Regions from separate parts of the Streptomyces sp. NPDC001532 genome, predicted to be linked through region 2. Evidence: riboswitches for the same ligand, from Rfam matches in the RefSeq annotation. Region 2 holds a riboswitch; the other holds the start of a gene.
The links. A riboswitch is a leader RNA that binds a small molecule or an ion and turns the genes downstream of it on or off. The one in region 2 is predicted to bind ZMP and ZTP.
Positions count from the first base shown of each region.

Region 1: linked by a shared signal. The riboswitch ahead of ABT232_RS20785 (bifunctional 5,10-methylenetetrahydrofolate dehydrogenase/5,10-methenyltetrahydrofolate cyclohydrolase) and the one ahead of ABT232_RS30635 (glycine hydroxymethyltransferase) in region 2 are both predicted to bind ZMP and ZTP.

Region 1 covers NZ_JBEPAL010000022.1:15,876-25,682, forward strand. Annotated here, with positions in the region: gene ABT232_RS20770 (ABC transporter ATP-binding protein) at 1-889, shown strand, start outside; gene ABT232_RS20775 (hypothetical protein) at 896-1,198, opposite strand; gene ABT232_RS20780 (nuclear transport factor 2 family protein) at 1,370-1,735, shown strand; ZMP/ZTP riboswitch at 1,776-1,860, shown strand; gene ABT232_RS20785 (bifunctional 5,10-methylenetetrahydrofolate dehydrogenase/5,10-methenyltetrahydrofolate cyclohydrolase) at 1,883-2,731, shown strand; gene ABT232_RS20790 (glycosyltransferase) at 2,810-4,039, shown strand; gene ABT232_RS20795 (TetR/AcrR family transcriptional regulator) at 4,096-4,755, opposite strand; gene ABT232_RS20800 (YncE family protein) at 4,940-6,193, shown strand; gene ABT232_RS20805 (GTP-binding protein) at 6,262-8,235, opposite strand; gene ABT232_RS20810 (XdhC family protein) at 8,396-9,505, shown strand; gene ABT232_RS20815 (metallophosphoesterase family protein) at 9,558-9,807, opposite strand, start outside.
Region 2 covers NZ_JBEPAL010000043.1:21,477-31,283, forward strand. Annotated here, with positions in the region: gene ABT232_RS30625 (hypothetical protein) at 1-487, shown strand, start outside; gene ABT232_RS30630 (hypothetical protein) at 613-1,275, shown strand; gene ABT232_RS30635 (glycine hydroxymethyltransferase) at 1,316-2,770, opposite strand; ZMP/ZTP riboswitch at 2,804-2,893, opposite strand; gene rocD (ornithine--oxo-acid transaminase) at 2,998-4,203, shown strand; gene ABT232_RS30645 (glutathionylspermidine synthase family protein) at 4,243-5,427, opposite strand; gene ABT232_RS30650 (hypothetical protein) at 5,440-5,793, opposite strand; gene pdxR (MocR-like pyridoxine biosynthesis transcription factor PdxR) at 5,882-7,264, opposite strand; gene ABT232_RS30660 (carboxymuconolactone decarboxylase family protein) at 7,312-7,911, shown strand; gene ABT232_RS30665 (carboxymuconolactone decarboxylase family protein) at 7,908-8,357, shown strand; gene ABT232_RS30670 (ABC transporter substrate-binding protein) at 8,361-9,314, opposite strand; gene ABT232_RS30675 (ABC transporter permease) at 9,316-9,807, opposite strand, start outside.

The sequences.
Region 1 (9,807 bases), on a different contig from region 2:
CTATCTGATGTCGCCGATCCAGCAGGTCGTCGGCGCGATCACCCAGTACCAGACCGGTTCCGCGGCGCTGACCCGGGTCGAGGAGGCGCTGCGGCTGCCCGCCGAGCCGCAGGCGCCGGCGGCGCCGCTGCCGGCGGCCGACGCCGAGCCGGCCGCGCTCGCCTTCACCGACGTCCGCTTCCGCTACGCCGACGACCTGCCGTACGTCCACCACGGGGTGACGTTCGCCGTGCCGCCGCGCGGGATGACCGCGTTCGTCGGCCCGTCCGGCGCGGGCAAGACCACCGTGTTCTCGCTGATCGAGCGGTTCTACGACCCCGAGTCCGGCGTGATCACGCTCGACGGGCGGGAGCTCACCGCGTGGGAGCTGCCCCGGCTGCGGTCCGCGATCGGCTACGTGGAGCAGGACGCGCCGGTGCTGTCGGGCTCACTGCGCGACAACCTGCTGCTGGGCAATCCGGGGGCGGACGAGGACACGCTCACCCGGGTGGTGAAGACGACCCGCCTCGACGGGCTGGTCGCCCGGCTGCCCGACGGGCTGGACACACTGGTCGGGCACCGCGGCACCAAGCTGTCCGGCGGGGAGCGTCAGCGGGTCGCGATCGCCCGGGCGCTGCTGCGGCGCCCCCGGCTGCTGCTCCTGGACGAGGCGACCTCGCAGCTGGACGCGGTGAACGAGGCTGCGCTGCGGGACACGGTCGCCGATGTGGCCCGGACGACCACCGTGCTGGTGGTCGCGCACCGGCTGTCGACGGTGACGATGGCGGACCGGATCGTGGTGATGGACGCGGGCCGGGTCCGTGCGGTGGGCACCCACCGCGAACTCGTGGCCGCCGACCCGCTGTACGCGGAGCTGGCGGCCACGCAGTTCCTCGCCTCGGCCGGCTGAGCGGACTCAGTACGCGACGGCGGGCACGAGCCCGGTCACCGGCGCGACCAGGTCGGTGACCTGGTGCAGCTCTTCGAGCCGGTTCAGCTCGTTGACCTTGTTCAGCTGGGCCAGCTGGGCGGAGGGCCGCGGGAGGGCGTCCTTGTGCTCGGCGGGCAGGTCGCCGACGGCGAGCGAGTCGAGCGTGGCGATCGGGTTGATCTGGTTGGCCGGGGCGTCCGCCACGGCCGCGTTCGCCAGTGGTGCGGCGAGCCCCGTGACCCCGGCGGCGAGACCAACGGCGGCGACGATACGACGTGTTGAGATCATGTCTTCAGCAACGCCGGCCGCCCGGGGACGGACACGGCCGCCCCGTCGCACTCACCCGTCAGGCGGAGCGCGCCGCTGCGCTTGCCGACCCCCGCGGGGCGGGGGAGCCTCGTAGGAGGGGCCCCGCGGCCCGTGGCCGTGCCGGGCCGCACCCCTTTCGAGGAGGTCACGATGGGCACCACCGCCACCCCCGGTTTCGACACCGAGACGCTGCGCCGGGGCATCGAGGGACAGAACGCCTCGACGCTGCTGTCGCTCTACGCGGACGACGCGCGACTGCGTGTGGTCGACCACAACACCCAGCCCAGCCACCCGCGGACGCTGACCGGCCGGCAGGAGATCGGCGAACTGCTCGACGACGTCTACGGCCGCGACATGACGCACAAGCTGGAGGACTGCGTGATCCAGGGCGACCGCGCCGCGTTCAGCGAGTCCTGCGAGTACGCGGACGGCGTCCGGGTGCTGGCCGTGTCGATGATCACGCTGCGGGACGGCAAGATCGTCGAGCAGACCATGATCCAGGCCTGGGACGAGTAGCCGGGCCGCGGCCGGGACGGCACACGGCCTCGGTTACGCTGTCCGGGGCCGTGACTGGCGCTGAGGTGGAGTACCACCGGGGAGCGGCTCCCGTCGAGTCGATGCCGCGCGCCTGGGCGATCCCATCGATCGACCCAGGAGTGGATCATGTCTCAGGCCCGGCTCATGGACGGCACCGCGCTCGCCCGCCGCATCGTCGAGGAGACCGCGAAGCGGGCCGCCGACCTCACCGACCGCACGGGCACGGTCCCGTGTCTGGCGACGGTGCTGGTGGGCGAGGACCCGGCGTCCGTCACCTACGTCAGGATGAAGCAGAACCGCTGCCGCAAGGCCGGTATCGCCTCCCGTCATGTGGCCCTGCCCGCCGCCACGACCACCGAGGAACTGGTCGGCACCCTGCGCGGGCTGTCCGCCGATCCGCAGGTGCACGGCATCCTGCTCCAGCACCCGATGGGCCACCACATCGACGAGCGGGCCGCCTTCGAGGCGATCGCGCCGGAGAAGGACGTCGACGGCGTCACCTTCGCCTCCTTCGCCACCATGAGCTTCGGTCTGCCCGGCTTCGTCTCCTGCACGCCCGGCGGCATCATGCGGCTGCTGGACGAGTACGGCGTCGACCCGGCCGGGAAGCGGGCCGTGGTGGTCGGCCGCAGCGCGATCCTCGGCAAGCCGGCCGGGATGCTGCTGCTCGCCCGGGACGCGACCGTCACCTACTGCCACTCGCGCACCCGTGACCTGTCGGCGGCGGTGCGGGAGGCGGACATCGTGGTCGCCGCGGTCGGGCGGCCCCGGCTGATCCGCGGCCAGGACGTCAAGCCGGGCGCGGTCGTGATCGACGCCGGGTACAACGAGGGCAACGTGGGCGACGTCGACTTCGACTCGGCCGTGGAGCGGGCCTCCCTGATCACTCCGGTGCCGGGCGGTGTCGGTCCGATGACCATCGCGACGCTGCTGGAGCAGACCGTCGACGCGGCGGCACGGCAGCTCGGGGTGTGACGATCGGGTGCGCCCGGCCCGGTACCGCCCCGGCCGGGCCGTCCCGGCGGCATACTGGCCCGCGTGCGAGTGGTGATCATGACGGCGGGTTCCCGCGGTGACGTGGCCCCCTACACCGGGCTCGGCCATGCGCTGCTGCGGGCCGGTCACCAGGTGACCCTGGTGACCCACGGGCGTTTCGAGCCGCTGGTGGCCGGATCGGGGCTGGGCTTCCACGCGCTGCCGGTGGATCCGCGGGCGGAGCTGGAGTCGCCGCGGGGGCGGGCGCTGCACCGCAGTGCGGGCGGGGTCGGCAAGCTGGTGCGGGTGGTGACGATGGCGCGGGCGCTGGTCGGGCGGATGACCGACGACCTGCTCGCGGCGGCCCGGTCCGGTGATGTGCTGCTGCTGTCGAGTTCGCTCGCGCCCCTCGGGCACGCCATCGCGGAGGGGCTGGGCCTGCCGAGCGCGGGGGTGTACCTCCAACCGCTGGCCCCGACACGGGAGTTCGCGCCCTCGGTGCTCGGCGCTGGTTCCTGGGGAGCGGCCGGCAACCTGCTCGCCGGGCACGGGGTCGAGCTGGCCGTGGAGCGGGTGTTCTCGGCGGCCGTGCCGGAGGTGCGCGCCCGGCTGGGGCTGCCCGCCACGACCCCGGGCGCCGCGCGCCGGACCCGGGAGGCGCGTGACTGGCCGGTGCTGCACGGCTTCAGCCCGCTCGTCGTCCCCCGGCCGCGCGACTGGCGGCCGGGTCTCGGCATCGCCGGGTACTGGTGGCCGTACGACCGTGAACCCCGGCTCCCGGCGGAGCTGCTCGCCTTTCTCGACGCCGGTCCGCCGCCGGTCTTCGTCGGCCTGGGCAGCGCGACCGTGCCGGATGCCGCGCGGCTCAGCGCCGAGCTGGTGCGCGCGCTGCGCCGGGCGGGACTGCGCGGGGTGTTCCAGCGGGGCTGGGGCGGCCTCGCGGCCTCGGGGGACGACATGCTGACCGTCGGGGAGGTGCCGCACTCCGTGCTCTTCCCCCGGGTGGCGGCCGTGGTCCACCACGCCGGCGCGGGCACGACGGCCGCCGGGGTGCGTGCCGGGGTGCCCGCCGTGCCCGTGCCCATCCAGTTCGACGCGGGTTTCTGGGCCGCCCGCCTGGTCGCCCTGGGAGTCGCCCCGCGCGCCCTGCCGCTCCGGCGTCTGACCGCCGACGCGATGGCCTCGGCGCTCGTCCGCGCGATCCGGGACCCCGCCTTCCGGGAGAACGCGCGGGCGCTGGCGGCGCGGGTGCGCGCGGAGGACGGGACGGCCGCCGTCGTGGAGACCCTGGACCGCCTCGGCCGCTGACACCGTCGCCGGGCCGGGTGCGGCAGCGGGCACCGGCCGCGTCGACGGAGGCCTCGTCAGGTGTCGCTCTCCCACTCCACCGGCCGCAGGATGGCGAGGAGTTGGCGGACCAGTTCGGCGACCACCTCGTCGAGGGCGGCGTCGACCCAGCCGGCGCTCCAGTCGTGGAGCAGGCCGTTGACGCTGCCGATGAACGCGGTGGCGGGGAGCCGGTAGTCGCGGGGCGCGGCCTCGCCGCGGGCCACGGCAGCCTGGGCCTCGGCGCAGATGAGGTCGACCCAGCGGGCGCGGCGGGCCAGTCGCTGCTCCTCCAGGCGGGGGCTGACGCCGACGATCTCGACGAAGGTGATGCGGACGCGGCGCGGGTCGGCGGTGACGTTCTCGGCGTAGGCGTGGAAGATCGCGGTGACGCGGTCGACCAGCGGGAGCGCCGCGGCGCCGGCCGCGGCGGCCCGGACGGCCTCGTCGGCCCAGTCGTTGACCTGGAGGTGGAGCGCGGCGAGGACGTCCTCCAGGGTGCGGAACTCCTCGTAGAACTGCCGGGTGGAGAGGCCGGCGGCCTCGCTGAGCGCGGCGACGGTCGTGGCCCGGTAGCCCGGCCGGTCGCCGAAGAGCCGGAGCGCGGCGTCGAGGAAGCGGCGGCGGCGCTCGGCCTGCCGTTCCTCGGCCGAACGGCCGCCGTACCGCCCGGTGGGCGCTCTGAGCCTGCCTGCCACGTGCCTCCGTCCTCCGCCGCACTCCGCCGTACTCCGCCGTACTCCGCCGTCGGCCAATTTTGTCGTGTACGCAGTCTTGTGGAGAAGCGCGTCCGATCCTTACTTTCCAGTAAGCCACTCTGAAAGCAGCCGTGTTCAGATCGCAGCACCCCCCACCCACTCCCGACTCCCGGAGGGAGCACTCATGCCTGCCCTCGGCTCAAGACGGCTTGGTTCCGTCGCCGCCGCGTTCGTCCTCGCCCTCACCGCTCCGGCGACCGCCGCCTCGGCCGCCCCGGACACCCCCACCGCCCTGCGGGAGGTGCTGTTCGTCGGCAACAACTGGGACGGCACCGCCGACGTCATCGAGTCCCGCGGCGACTTCGCGCGGATCGCACGGATCGACGTGGTCCCGGACAAGGACCAGCGGATGGCGGAGATCAAGGCCGACCCCATCAAGTGGATCTACTTCATGGGCGTCCGCAACAGCGTCGGCGAGGGGCACGACCAGTTCGTCGACGACATGTACGCCACCCCCGACGGCACGGCGATGGTCGTCTCCCGGCCGAGCTTCGCCGACGTGGTCTCCCTCGACCTGACCACCGGCGCCGTCAAGTGGCGCTTCCCGGTGTCGGGTTACCGCGCCGACCACATGGCCGTCTCCCCCGACGGCACCCGGGTCGCCGTCTCCGCCTCCACCTCCAACACCGTGCACGTGCTGGACATCGAGACCGGCAGGCAGGTCGGCTCGTTCGCCACCGGAGACAAGCCGCACGAGAACGTCTTCACCCGGGACGGCCGCTACATCTGGAACATGTCCATCGGCGAGGTGAACACCGCGCTCGACGCCCCGTGGCTGGACTGGACGAAGGGCAACCGGCGGATCACGGTCGTCGACGCGGCCACCTTCCGGCAGGTCAAGGTGATCGACATGCGCGAGCGCCTGGACGCGATCGGGCTGAAGGACTACTCGGACGCGGTGCGCCCGGCCGCGTTCAGCCCGGACGAGTCGAAGCTGTACTTCCAGGTGTCGTTCTTCAACGGCTTCTTCGAGTACGACGTCGCGAGCGATCGCATCACCCGGACGAAGACCCTCCCGAAGAACCCCGCCACCAGCGAGGACCGCACCACCTGGGTCAACGACTCCCGCCACCACGGCATCACGATGCAGCCCGGCGGCGACAAGCTGTGCGTCGCGGGCACCATGGACGACTACGCGACCGTCGTCGACCGTACGACCCTCCAGGAGGGCCCGCTGGTGCCCGCCGCCAAGCCCTACTGGGCCACCGTCAGCGGCGACGGCAAGTCCTGCGTGATCTCCGAGAGCGGCGCCGACCGGGTCACCGCCATCGACTTCGCCACCGGCGAGAAGACGGTGTCGGTACCGGTCGGCGACCACCCGCAGCGGGTCAGGCAGGCCCGGGTCCCCGCGAACTGGTCCGGTCCCTTGACCGGTTGACCTCCGCCGCCGGGTGACAGTGGTGACGGCGGAGACAGCGGCAACAGCGGAGACAGTGGTGAAGGGGCTCAACCGCCGGTCCTGCGGGTCACGTTGAGCAGGTACTCCTTCCGGTTCAGCGGGTTGTGGTCGGTGCGCGGGCGCTCGGGCGGGGCGACGCCCCGGGCCACCGGCGCGTAGTGGTCGAAGGCGCTGTCCAGTTCGCCCTCGCCCCGGGTGAGTCCCGGCAGCCGCTGTTCCAGGGCGTGCACGCGGGCCGCCGGGACCGTGCCGTCCAGGACGCAGCGCGTCCCGCGGGTCTCGGTGGTCCGCGGCACCGCCCGCAGCGCGGCCAGCACCGGCAGCAGGGCGCCCAGGGTGTCGGCCGGTGCCTCCAGCCGGAACCGGTGCATCGGCTCGTGCACCCGTGTCCCGGCCCGCAGCAGCGCCTCCATCAGGACCAGCGGGGTCAGGCCCCGGAAGTCGGCTCCGGTGCTGGACATGCTCTTGTCGAAGCCCTGGTGGGCGTGGCTCTGGCGCGGTGAGTAGCCGGAGTGGGTCATGGTGACCGTGCAGTCGGGCACCTGCCAGCCGTGCGGGCCCTGGCCCAGGGTCTCGCGCACGGTGTCCTCGACGGCCTTGAAGAAGGCGTACGGCATCGAGCCCAGCTCCACCTCCAGCCGGAAGTCCGTGCCCGCGCCGGCCGGGGCCGGCTCGACCCGCAGGCCGACGGTGGCGAGGAAGGGGTTGTCGTCCTTCTTGTTGAACGCGACCGCCGCGCCCGTGCCCGCCAGGCGCTCGACGCACAGCGGTGTCGTCTCGCGGAAGGTGACGTCCAGGCCGTGGTCGTCGGCGAGGGTCGCCTGGACGACCTCCTTCTGGACCTCCCCGTAGAGGGAGATCGAGGTCTCCTGGCGCACCTCGTCGTGGCGCAGACCGATCAGCGGGTCCTGTTCGGCCAGCTGGGTGAGTGCCGTGTGCAGCGCCCCCCGGTCCGCCGCCCGGACCGGTTCGACGACGGTCTCCAGGGACGGCGGGGCGAAGAGGCGGCGGTCGGTGGTGCGCGGTACGCCGATCCAGTCGCCGATCCGCACCTCCGTGAGGCCCCACAGCCGGGCGATCCGGCCGGCGCCGACCGCGTCCTGGCGGGTGTCGGCGCCCTGGTCGAAGACGTGGACGGCGGTCACCCGGCCCTCCCGGCCCGCGGTGCCGAAACGGATCCGGTCGCGGGTGCGCAGGGTGCCGCCGAAGAGACGCGCGTACGCCACCTTCTCCCCCGCCTGGCCCCGCTCGACCTTGAAGACGGTGCCGGAGACCGGCCCGTCGGGGTCGCCGGCGGCGGTGGGCAGCAGCCGCCTGATGCCGTCGGCGAGCGCGTCCACGCCCGCCCCGGTGATCGCGGAGCCCGCGTACGCCGGGTGGACCAGGCCCCGCCGGGTCTGCTCGGCGAGGGCTTTGCGCAGCAAGACGTCCGGGACGGCGCCGTCGACGTAGGCGGCGAGCAGGTCGTCGTCGTGGTCGGCGAGGACGTCCAGCGCGGCCGGGACGGGGCCCGGGGTGAAGCGGGCCCGCGGGGTGCCGAGGTCCGTGGCGGTGCCCATGGGGACTACGGGCGACGCGAGCCGGTCGGCGGCGGCGCGCAGCACGTCCTCGTAGGCCGCGCCGCGGCGGTCGATCTTGTTGACGAAGAGCAGGGTCGGGATGCGCAGCTGGCGCAGGGTCCGCATCAGCACGCGGGTCTGCGCCTGAACGCCCTCGACGGCCGAGACGACCAGTACGGCGCCGTCCAGCACACCGAGCACCCGTTCCACCTCGGCGATGAAGTCCGGGTGACCTGGGGTGTCGATGAGGTTGACGGTGACGTCGCCCAGCGGGAAGGAGACGACGGCGGACTTGATGGTGATGCCGCGCTGCCGCTCCAGCGCGAGGGTGTCGGTGCGGGTGCTGCCGGCGTCGACGCTGCCGATCTCGTCGATCACGCCCGCGCGGTGCAGCAGCCGTTCGGTCAGACTGGTCTTACCCGCGTCGACGTGCGCGAGGATGCCGAGGTTGAGCAAGTGCACGAGGCGTCATGTCCTTGAGGTGGGGAGCCGTTGTCTGCGGGGTGGACATGGACGCAGTGCGCATTGCTCGCTCCTCTTGGTGCGACGACGGACGGGATGCAGTGCAGCAGAGGCACGGCCCCGGCGGCAACGGATTAACGCAGGGAGCGGAGGGCGGAGCGTGCGGGACATCCTTCCGGTGCTGGGCGGCTGGTACGCGGCCGCGGAACCCTTCGGTCTGGCCACGGTGGTCGCGGTCAGCCGCAGCGCGCCGCGCGACCCCGGCGCGGCGATGGCGGTCGGGCCGGGCGACGAGGTCGTGGGCAGTGTGTCCGGCGGCTGTGTCGAGGGCGCGGTGTTCGATCTGGCGCGGGAGGTGGTGGCGAGCGGGCGGGCACGGCTGGAGACCTTCGGGTACAGCGACGAGGACGCGTTCGCGGTCGGGCTGAGCTGCGGTGGTGAGATCACCGTGCTGGTGCGGCCGGTGAGCCCGGGCCTCGATCCGTCGTTCGGCGCGGTCGCCTCGTCGGTGGCCGAGGGCCGACCGGTGACGGTGGCGACGGTGACGGACGGTCCCGCACCTCGCGGCGCCACGCTCGCCGTGTGGCGTGAGCAGGTCTCCGGCACGCTGGGCGCGAGTGGCCTGGACGCTGCGGTGACCGCCGACGCGCGCGGCGAACTCGCCCTCGGCGCCACCGCCGTACGGCACTACGGGCCGCACGGGGAGCGGCGGGCGGACGAGGTCTCGGTGTTCCTGCACTCGTTCGCGCCGCCGCCGCGGATGCTGGTCTTCGGCGCCATCGACTACGCGGCGGCCGTGGCCCGCATCGGCGCCTTCCTCGGCTACCGGGTCACCGTCTGCGACGCCCGCCCGGTCTTCGCGACGCCGAAGCGCTTCCCGCCCGGTGTGGAGGTCGTCGTCGACTGGCCGGACCGGTATCTGCGGGCCACCGGCACCGACGACCGCACGGTGCTCTGCGTGCTGACCCACGACCCCAAGTTCGACGTGCCCCTGCTGACGGAGGCACTGCGCCGTCCCGCCGCGTACATCGGGGCGATGGGCAGCCGCCGTACCCACGAGGAGCGGGCGCGCAGGCTCGTGGAGGCGGGTGTCGAGCCGGCCGAACTGGCCCGGCTGCGCTCCCCGATCGGCCTGGACCTCGGTGCGCGGACGCCGGAGGAGGTCGCGGTGTCGGTGGCCGCGGAGATCGTCGCGTCGCGCTGGGGCGGCAGCGGGGCGCCGCTGACGGGGACGACGGGGGCGGTGCATCCTCCGGAGTCGGGGAGCTGAACGGACTGAACGGACTTAACGGCGGTCCAATCCGATCCCGTCCGATCCGGGGTCAGCGGGGAGGCAGCCGGTGCAGGGTGACGTCGGTGAGACGGCCGTCGGCCACGGTCGCGGTCATGTAGGTGCAGTGCGGCTGCCGGCGGCGGTCGGTCGGCGAGCCGGGGTTGAGCAGGCGCAGTCCGGACGGGGCGGTGGTGTCCCAGGGGATGTGGCTGTGGCCGAAGACCAGCACGTCGAGGTCGGGGTAGCGGGCGGCGCAGCGCGCCTCGCGGCCCTGGGCGGGCCCGGTCTCGTGGACGGCG
Region 2 (9,807 bases):
CGAGGTGCCCGGCTGCGAGCGGCCGGTCTCCCTCGCGCAGGCGCGGCGGCGGGCCGGTTTCGAGCCCTTGATCCCGCCGGCGCTGGGCGCCCCGGACGCGGTGACGGTGACCGCCGGGCCGCGGGGCCGCGCGCTGGTGACCCTGTGCTGGCGCGAGCGGGACCGGATCGTGCGGTTGGACGAGCACCTGGCCCGCCTCGACGTGGGCTTCGTGAAGACGGTGCCCGAGCAGCCGCAGTGGGTGCCGCTGGACGGCACGGCCGGGCCGGGCGAGGTGGCGGATCCGGCGCTGTGGTTCCCGCGGCCGCATCTGCTGAGCCTGTGGCTGGTGGACGCGGACGGCGACCGTTTCACCCGCGAGCGCCGCCCGGCCGGGCCGACCCTGCTGTGGATGCGGGGCACCGGCCCGGACACGGTGACGCTGCGGCTGGAGGGCGTGGCGGCGAAGGACCGGGCGGTGGGGATCGCGAAGTCGCTCGAAAGGTGAGCCGCGAAAAGTGAGCCGCGAAAAGTGGGCGCGGGGTGGGAACCCCGGCGGGTCGGGCGGTGTACCAGAAGTGACACGCGGCGCGCGGGGCGGGCCGCACGGGGATCGCGGGCTTGGGGGTTCGGATGCGTGGACGGACGGAGCGGAGCAAGGGCCGCGGATGCCGGGCCGGGAGCGCGTCGGCGGCGCTGGGAGCGGTGCTGACGCTGGTGCTGTGGGGCGCGCCGCCCGCCTCGGCCGGCGGGCCGACGAGCGCGCTGCTGGTCTCGCCGCAGAGCGCGGAGGCGGCCTCGCTGGTCTACTCCGACGAGAGGTACGACGAGCTGAACCGGCTGCTCGGCCGGCCGGACGACGGCGGACCGGTCAGGACACCAAAGGCCGATCTGCACGGCACGCGGCAGATCAGCGTCACCTGGCTGCTGCATGACGTGGACCCCTGGCGGATGGACCAGGTCTATCCGGACGGCGCCTCCTCGGCAGTCTGGATCCACACGCAGTCGTACCTGCCGGAGGCGCCGGACGGCTACTGGCACCGCGCCGCGCAGCCGGCCGCACTGCGTGCGCTGCTGAAGGAGCTGGGTGTGATGGGCCCCAGGTCCGCGCGGGCCGGTGAGCTGCCCGCGTCGGGCCCGGCGGACGGCGACAGCGGCTGGAGCCGGGCGGTACCCGCGCTGGGCGCGGGGCTGGTCCTCGGGGCGGGGGGTTCGCTGCTGATACGCCGCGCGGCGGCCCGGCAGAACGCCGGACCGCCGCGGGTGGAGCCTCGCCAGGAGCTGATCGACCGGTGAGTCGTCGATCGGTGAGCCGTCGATCGGCCGCCGACCGGGATCAGCCGAGGTCGATCTCCGGGTAGAGCGGGAAGCCTGCCACGAGGTCGGTGGCGCGGTGGGAGATCTCGTCCGAGATCTTCGGGTCGAGCACATGGGCGGCCTTGGAGGGCGCACCGGACTTGGTGGTGCCGGCCTCGGTGGCGGTGAGGACGCGGTCGATGAGACCGGCGACCTCGTCCATCTCGGCGGTGCCCAGGCCGCGGGTGGTCAGGGCCGGGGTGCCGATGCGGATGCCGGAGGTGTACCAGGCGCCGTTGGGGTCGGCCGGGATCGCGTTGCGGTTGGTGACGATGCCCGATTCGAGCAGGGCGGCCTCGGCCTGGCGGCCGGTGAGGCCGTAGGAGGAGGCGACGTCGATCAGGTTGAGGTGGTTGTCGGTGCCGCCGGTGACCAGGGTGGCGCCGCGACGCATCAGGCCCTCGGCGAGGGCGCGGGAGTTGTCGACGATGCGCTGGGCGTAGTCACGGAAGGAGGGCTGACGGGCCTCGGCGAAGGCGACGGCCTTGGCGGCCATCACATGCGGGAGCGGGCCGCCGAGGACCATCGGGCAGCCGCGGTCGACCTGGTCCTTGAGGGAGTCGTCGCACAGGACCATGCCGCCGCGCGGGCCGCGCAGCGACTTGTGGGTGGTGGTTGTGACGATCTGGGCGTGCGGGACCGGGTCGAAGTCGCCGGTGAGCACCTTGCCGGCGACGAGACCGGCGAAGTGGGCCATGTCCACCATCAGGGTCGCGCCGACCTCGTCGGCGATCTCGCGCATGACGCGGAAGTTCACCAGACGGGGGTAGGCGGAGTAGCCGGCGACGATGATCAGCGGCTTGAACTCGCGGGCCTGGGCGCGCAGCGCCTCGTAGTCGATCAGGCCGGTGGTCGGGTCGGTGCCGTAGGAGCGCTGGTCGAACATCTTGCCGGAGATGTTCGGGCGGAAGCCGTGGGTGAGGTGACCGCCGGCGTCCAGGGACATGCCGAGCATCCGCTGGTTGCCGAAGGCGTGGCGCAGTTCGGCCCAGTCGGCGTCGGTGAGGTCGTTCATCTGGCGGACGCCGGCCTTCTCCAGGAAGGGCACCTCGACGCGGTCGGCGAGCACGGACCAGAAGGCGACGAGGTTGGCGTCGATGCCGGAGTGCGGCTGGACGTAGGCGTGGCGGGCGCCGAAGAGCTCCTTGGCGTGCTCGGCGGCCAGCGACTCGACGGTGTCGACGTTGCGACAGCCGGCGTAGAAGCGGCGGCCGATGGTGCCCTCGGCGTACTTGTCGCTGAACCAGTTGCCCATGGCCAGCAGGGTGGCCGGGGAGGCGTAGTTCTCGGAGGCGATCAGCTTGAGCATCTCGCGCTGGTCGGAAACCTCCTGGCCGATGGCGTCGGCCACACGCGGCTCGACGGCGCGGATCACGTCGAGGGCGGCACGGAAGGCGGTGGACTCGGTGGAGAGGGGAGCGGATGCGTCAGACATCAGGGGACCTCCGGACGTGGCGTTCGGCGTACACGGTTCGGCCCAGGCGCACGGCACAGTTTCCCGCAGGGCCGCTCCCCGATGGTCGGTCCCATCCCAAGCGCGCCAGTCACGGCCCGTGGTTCAGCCTACCGGGCGCGCCGGACGGCGAAGGTCCCGCGTCCACCATGCGAGCGAGGATAGGAAGGAGGGCGCTCCCATCTTCTGGTCCACCGTCTGGAGATGCCGTGACCGCTACGGAAGACCTCGTCGCCGCCGCCGAGGCGCACAGCGCGCACACCTATCACCCGTTGCCGGTGGTGGTCGCCACCGCTGAGGGGGCGTGGATGACCGATGTGGAGGGGCGCCGCTATCTGGATCTGCTGGCCGGTTACTCGGCGCTCAACTTCGGGCACGGCAACCGCCGGCTGATCGAGGCGGCGAAGGCACAGCTGGACCGGGTGACGCTGACGTCGCGGGCGTTCCACCACGACCGGTTCGCCGCGTTCTGCGCGCAGTTGGCGGAGCTGTGCGGGATGGAGATGGTGCTGCCGATGAACACCGGCGCGGAGGCGGTGGAGACGGCGGTGAAGACCGCCCGGAAGTGGGGCTACCGGGTCAAGAAGGTGCCGGCCGAGATGGCGAAGATCGTGGTGGCGGGCGGCAACTTCCACGGCCGGACCACCACCGTCATCAGCTTCTCCACCGATCCGGAGGCGCGGGCGGACTACGGGCCGTACACGCCGGGCTTCGAGATCGTGCCGTACGGGGATCTGACGGCGATGCGGGCGGCGCTCACGGAGAACACGGTCGCCGTGCTGATCGAGCCGATCCAGGGCGAGGCGGGGGTACTGGTGCCGCCGGCCGGTTATCTGCCGGCGGTGCGGGAGCTGACGCGGGAGCGGAACGTGCTGCTGATCGCGGACGAGATCCAGTCGGGTCTCGGGCGGACCGGGCGGACGTTCGCCTGTGAGCACGAGGGGGTGGTGCCGGACGCGTATGTGCTGGGCAAGGCGCTGGGCGGCGGGATCGTGCCGGTGTCGGCGGTGGTGTCGTCGGCCGAGGTGCTGGGGGTGTTCCGGCCCGGGGAGCACGGGTCGACGTTCGGCGGGAATCCGCTGGCGTGCGCGGTGGCGCTGGAGGTGATCGCGATGCTGCAGTCGGGCGAGTACCAGGCACGGTCGGCGGAGCTGGGCGAGCGGCTGCACCGCGAGTTGGCGGAGCTGACCGGGACGGGCCGGGTGACGCAGGTGCGCGGGCGGGGGCTGTGGGCGGGGGTGGACGTGCATCCGCGGTTCGGCACGGGGCGGGAGCTGTCCGAGAAGCTGATGGACCGGGGTGTGCTGGTGAAGGACACCCATGGCTCGACGATCCGGATCGCTCCGCCGCTGGTCATCGGCGAGGAGGATCTGGACTGGGGGCTGGCGCAGCTGCGGGCGGTGCTGGGCTTGTAGGCGCCGCCGATGCCGGCGCCCGCCCTCAGAGGATCGCGGTCAGAGGATCACGTGCGGCAGGAAGCGGGCGTACTCGTCCGTGATCAGGCCGGAGGACTCGCGGATGCCCAGGCCCGCGGACTCGTTCTCGACCACCCAGGCGCCGAGGACGACACGGTTGCCGTCGAAGTCGGGGAGGGGGGCCAGGGCCTGGTAGCAGCAGCGTTCGTCGCGCGGGACGGGGTCGGTGCCGGGCTCGTGGACGGTGACCCCGGCGCCTTCGCGGCCCAGCAGGGGCTTGGCGACGTAGCCCGTGGTGGCGGGGAGGTCGCGGGGGCCGTCGAGGTAGGCGGGGAGGAGGTTGGGGTGGCCGGGGTAGAGCTCCCAGAGGATGGCGAGGAGGGCCTTGTTGCTGAGCAGCATCTTCCAGGCGGGCTCGATCCACAGGGTGGTGCCGGTGCCGCCGCCGTTGTCCAGGGTGTCGAGGACGTGGTCGGCGAAGCGGTCGGTGGTCAGCCATTCCCAGGGGTAGAGCTTGAAGCAGCTGCGGATGAAGCGGAGCTGCTGGTCGACGAAGCGGCCTGAGAGCCGGTCCCAGCCGATCTCCTCCATGGAGATCCAGCTGGTGTCGAGGCCGGCCTGTTCGGCGGTCTCCTTGAGGTAGGCGACCGTCATCAGGTCCTCGCCGAGTTCGTCGGCGCTGGAGTGGGCGAAGTAGAGGGGGCTTCCCGGTGGGAGCAGGCGGGCCTGCTTCTTCCAGGCGTCGACGAGGCGTTCGTGGAGGGAGTTCCACTGGTCGGCGCCGGGGAAGCGTTCCTCCATCCAGAACCACTGGGGGGAGGCGGCCTCGACGAGGGAGGTGGGGGTGTCGGCGTTGTACTCCAGCAGCTTGGCCGGGCCGCGGCCGTCGTAGCGGAGGTCGAAGCGGCCGTAGACGGAGGGGAGTTCGGCGCGGCGGTGCCAGGCCTCGGCGACGGCCCGGGCGATGCGCGGGTCGGTGATGCCGAGGTCGGCGAAGCGGTCGGTGGTGACGATGTGGTCGGCCGCCGCCAGGCACATGCGGTGCAGTTCCTCGACGACTTCCTCCAGCGCCTCGACCTCGTCGAGGGAGAAGACGTAGTAGGCGCTCTCGTCCCAGTAGGGGCGCAGGGAGTCGTCGGGGTAGCGGGTGAGCGGGTAGATGAGCCCTTGTTCCTCGACGGTCTGCTGCCAGCCGGGGCGGGGCTCCGTGGTGCGGCGTTCCATGGCGCGGGCCGCTCAGCCGCCGCCGCTGCCGGAGCCGGAGCAGCCGAAGCCGCCGCGGTCGACGGCCTCGTCGCGGCTGAAGGTGCCGTAGTCGGCGTAGCCGCCGCTGACTTCGGCGTCGTAGTACCAGTCGGCGTCGACGCGGCTGCCGGAGGTCTTCCTGCCCTTGCCGGACGTGCCGGACGAGGAGCCGGACTTGCAGTTCTTGTCCGCGACGACCTTGTAGCCGTTGATGTAGTCGTAGCTGTCGCGGTCGACGCAGCGGCGGTCGGGGTCGGAGCCGCAGGAGGTGAGGGCCGCGGCGATCACACCCATTCCGCCGAGCACTACGGTGCTGGAGCGCAGCCGTCGCCGGGTCTCTGCCATGTCCGTGTTCTCCCCGTCGTCTCCCCGTGCGGTGCCCGCGGTGGGCGTCGGCCCGGAATCATACGGGTCCTGACTGAGCACGATCACCTCAGGGCAGGACGTTGCACAGGGCCTCCAAGGTTCCCGCCCATGCGTGGTCGGGCGGAGTGCCGTAGCCGACGACGAGGGCGTCGACGGGGCGGCCGGTGGCCGCGGGGTGGCGGTAGCGGGACAGACCGTGCACGGCGAGGCCCTGCCAGGCGGCGGCGCGGACCACGGGCTGTTCGGTGCCGGGCGGGAGTTGGAGCAGGGCGTGCAGTCCGGCCGCGATGCCGGTGACCGTCACCTCGGGGGCGCGTGCGGCGACGGCGGCGACGAGTGTGTCGCGGCGGCGCCGGTAGCGCAGCCGGGCGGCGCGGACATGACGGTCGTAGGCGCCGGAGGTGATGAACTCGGCGAGGGTCAGCTGGTCGAGGACGGCCACCGCTGAGCCGCCGAGTCCGCGCACCTCGTCCACCAGTGACGGTGGCAGCACCATCCAGCCCAGCCGGAGGCCGGGGGCGAGGGACTTGCTGGCGGTGCCCAGGTAGACGACGTGTTCGGGGTCGAGGTCCTGGAGGGCGCCGACGGGCTGGCGGTCGTAGCGGAACTCGCCGTCGTAGTCGTCCTCGAGGATCAGTCCGCCGGTGCGGCGGGCCCAGTCGACGACGGCGGCGCGGCGCTCGGGCCGCAGGGCCACGCCCATGGGGAACTGGTGGGAGGGGGTCAGCAGGACGGCGCCGGCCTCGTCGAGCCCGTCGACCTCGGTGCCCGCGGTGTCGAACGGCAGCGGCTCGGTCCGCAGGCCCGTCTGCTCGACCAGCCTCCAGTGCACGTCGAGGCCGTACGACTCCACGGCGAGGCCGGCCAGTCCGCGGGCGCGCAGCACCCGGGCGAGCAGCTGGAGGCCGTGGGCGAAGCCGGCGCTGATGACGATCCGGTCGGGGTCGGTGCGGACGCCGCGGGCCCGGGAGAGGTAGCCGGCGAGGGCGGTGCGCAGTTCGACGCGGCCGCGCGGGTCGCCGTAGTCGAGGGCGTCGTTCGGGGCCGTGGTCAGGGCGCGGCGGGCGGCCTTGAGCCACTGGCCGCGCGGGAAGGAGGCGAGGTCGGGGGTGCCGGGGACGAGGCTGTATGCGGGGCGGCCGGATCGGCTCGGCGTGCGGGCCGGGCGGTCGGCGGGTCGTGGCACCGCGCGGTCGGCGACCCGGGTGCCGGAGCCCTGGCGGGCGGTGAGCCAGCCCTCGGCGACCAGGTCGGCGTAGGCGCCGGCGACGGTGTTGCGGGCGAGACCGAGGTCGGCGGCGAGGGTGCGGGAGGAGGGCAGGCGGGTGCCGGGGGCGAGCCGGCCGGTGCGGACGGCGTCGCGCAGGGCGTCGGTGAGGCCGCGGCGCACTGCGCCGCCGGTCGGTTCGAGGTGCAGGTCGATGCCCAGGGTGGCCCACGGTTTCGCCATGGAAATGGACCATACGCCTGGGCCGCCAGGTTCCTAGGGTCGAGGACATGACGCACACGACGCCCACGACCACGACGGCGACCGACACCCCCGCCGCCACCGCTGCCCCCGCCTCCTCCCCTGCCTCGGCGCCCGCCACTGCCTCCACCTCCGGCTCCGGCTCCACCACGCAGTACGCCCCCGAGCCCACCGCCCGCCTGGACTGGGCCGCTCTGGCCCCCGAGGTCTTCAAGGCGATGGTCCGGCTCGACGCCGCCGCCCAGCAGGGCCTGGACCCGAAGCTGCGCGAGCTGGTGAAGATCCGGGCCTCGCAGCTCAACCACTGCGCGCTCTGCCTGGACATGCACAGCAAGGACGCGCTGGCGGCGGGCGAGAGCGCCGAGCGGATCATCCAGCTGAGCGCCTGGGAGGAGTCGCCGCACTTCTACACCGAGAAGGAGCTGGCGGCGCTGGAGCTGACCGAGGCCGTCACGGTGCTGACGGACGGGTTCGTCCCGGACGAGGTGTACGCGAAGGCGGCGAAGGTCTTCGAGGAGGCCGAGCTGGTCCAGCTGATCGCCTCCGTCACGGTGATCAACGCCTGGAACAGGTTCGGCGTGACCTGCCGCCGCGTGCCGGGCCACTACCAGCCGGGCGGCCACAAGTGACCGCACGCACCACGCACCTCGCCCCCGGCGTCCGAACCGCGATGCGGTCCTTGAGCGCCGCCGCGAGGCAGGGGCTCGGCGACCCGGTCCTCGCCGAACTGGTCCAGATCCGCGCCTCACAGCTCAACCGGTGCGCGTTCTGCCTGGACATGCATCTGGGGATCGCCCGCGAGCACGGGGTGGGCGAACGCCGCCTCGACCTCCTCGCGGTCTGGCAGGAGGCCGGGGACGACGTCTTCGACGCGCGCGAGCGGGCCGCGCTCGCGCTCACCGAGGCGGTCACCGTGCTCACCGACGGGTTCGTCCCGGACGAGGTGTACGAGAGGGCCGCCCGGCACTTCGACAGCACCGAACTGGCCCATCTCATCGCCCTGATCACCGTCGTCAACGGCTGGAACCGGCTCATGGTCAGCCGGCGCGTCCCGGCGGGGAGCACCGCGTGGTGACCGTCACGGCAGCCACGCCTTCCAGGTGGACCGGTGCCGCTCGGCCCACTTCCGCGCCGCCTCCTGCGGGTTGAGCTTCTGCTCGGCGATCATCAGGGCGACCTCGTTCTGGTCCTCGGTGGTCCACTTGAACTTCTTCAGGAAGGCCGCCGCCTCCCCGCCGTTCTCGGCGAAGTCGGTGTTGAGGTACTTGCGCAGCGGGGTGTGCGGATAGGCGCAGGCGACCTTCGCCGGGTCCGCGTCGCAGCCCTCCCGGTAGGCGGGCAGCTTCACCTCGGTCATGGGGACCTTGTCGAACAGCCACTGCGGCGAGTACCAGTACGTCAGGAAGGGCTTCTTCTCCTTGGCGAACTGCTTGATCTGGGTGATCTGCGCGGCCTCGGAGCCGGCGAAGACGACCTGGTAGTCCAGGCCGAGGTTCTGCACCAGCGCCTTGTCGTTGGTGACGTAGGACGGCGAGCCGTCCATCAGCTGGCCCTTGCCGCCGCTCTCCGCGGTGCGGAACTCGTCGGCGTACTTGTTCAGGTTCTTCCAGTCGGTGACGTCGGGGTGCCGCTTCGCGAAGTACGTGGGGACGTACCAGCCGATGTGTCCGGTCACGCCGAGCTCGCCGCCCGGCGTGATCGTCTTCTTGTCCTCGACGTACCGCTGTTCCTGCTCGGGGTGGCCCCAGTCCTCCAGCAGCGCGTCGACGCGGCCCTGGCTGAGGGCGTCCCAGGCGGGGATCTCGTCGACCTGGACGGTGTCGACGCGGTAGCCCAGCTCGTGCTCCAGCAGGTACTGGGCGACGGCCACGTTGGCCTGGGCGCCGACCCAGGACTGGACGGACAGGGTCACGCTCCTCGTGCCCTCGGCGTTCGCGAACGGCGAGGCCTGCCGGGTCATGTCGGCGGCGCCGCAGCCGGTCAGCAGCAGTGCGGACGCGCCGGCGGCCACGGAGGTGGTACGGAGTCGCATGTCACGCTCCCTTCGTCGGACGGCGGTCCACGGGCTGGGTGACCCGGTCGAGCATCAGCCCCAGGCAGACGATGGCGGCACCGGCGACCAGGCCGGTCGCCAGGTCGCCCTGGGCGAGGCCGAAGACGGCGTCGTAGCCGAGCGCGCCGCCGCCGACCAGGCCGCCGATGATGACGACGGCGAGCACGAGCACCACGCCCTGGTTGACGGCGAGGAGCAGGGACCGGCGGGCGAGCGGGAGCTGCACCTGCCGCAGCTGCTGGCCGCCGGTCGCGCCGAGCGAGCGGGCCGACTCCAGCGCGGCCGGGTCGACCTGGCGCAGCCCCTGCGCGGTGATACGGACGACGGCGGGCAGCGCGTAGACGACGGCGGCGGCGACGGCGGGGGCGCGGCCGACGCCGGCGAGGGCGACCACCGGGATGAGGTAGACGAACTGCGGCATCGTCTGAAGGACGTCCAGGACGGGCCGCAGCAGCCGCTCGAAGCGGTCGCT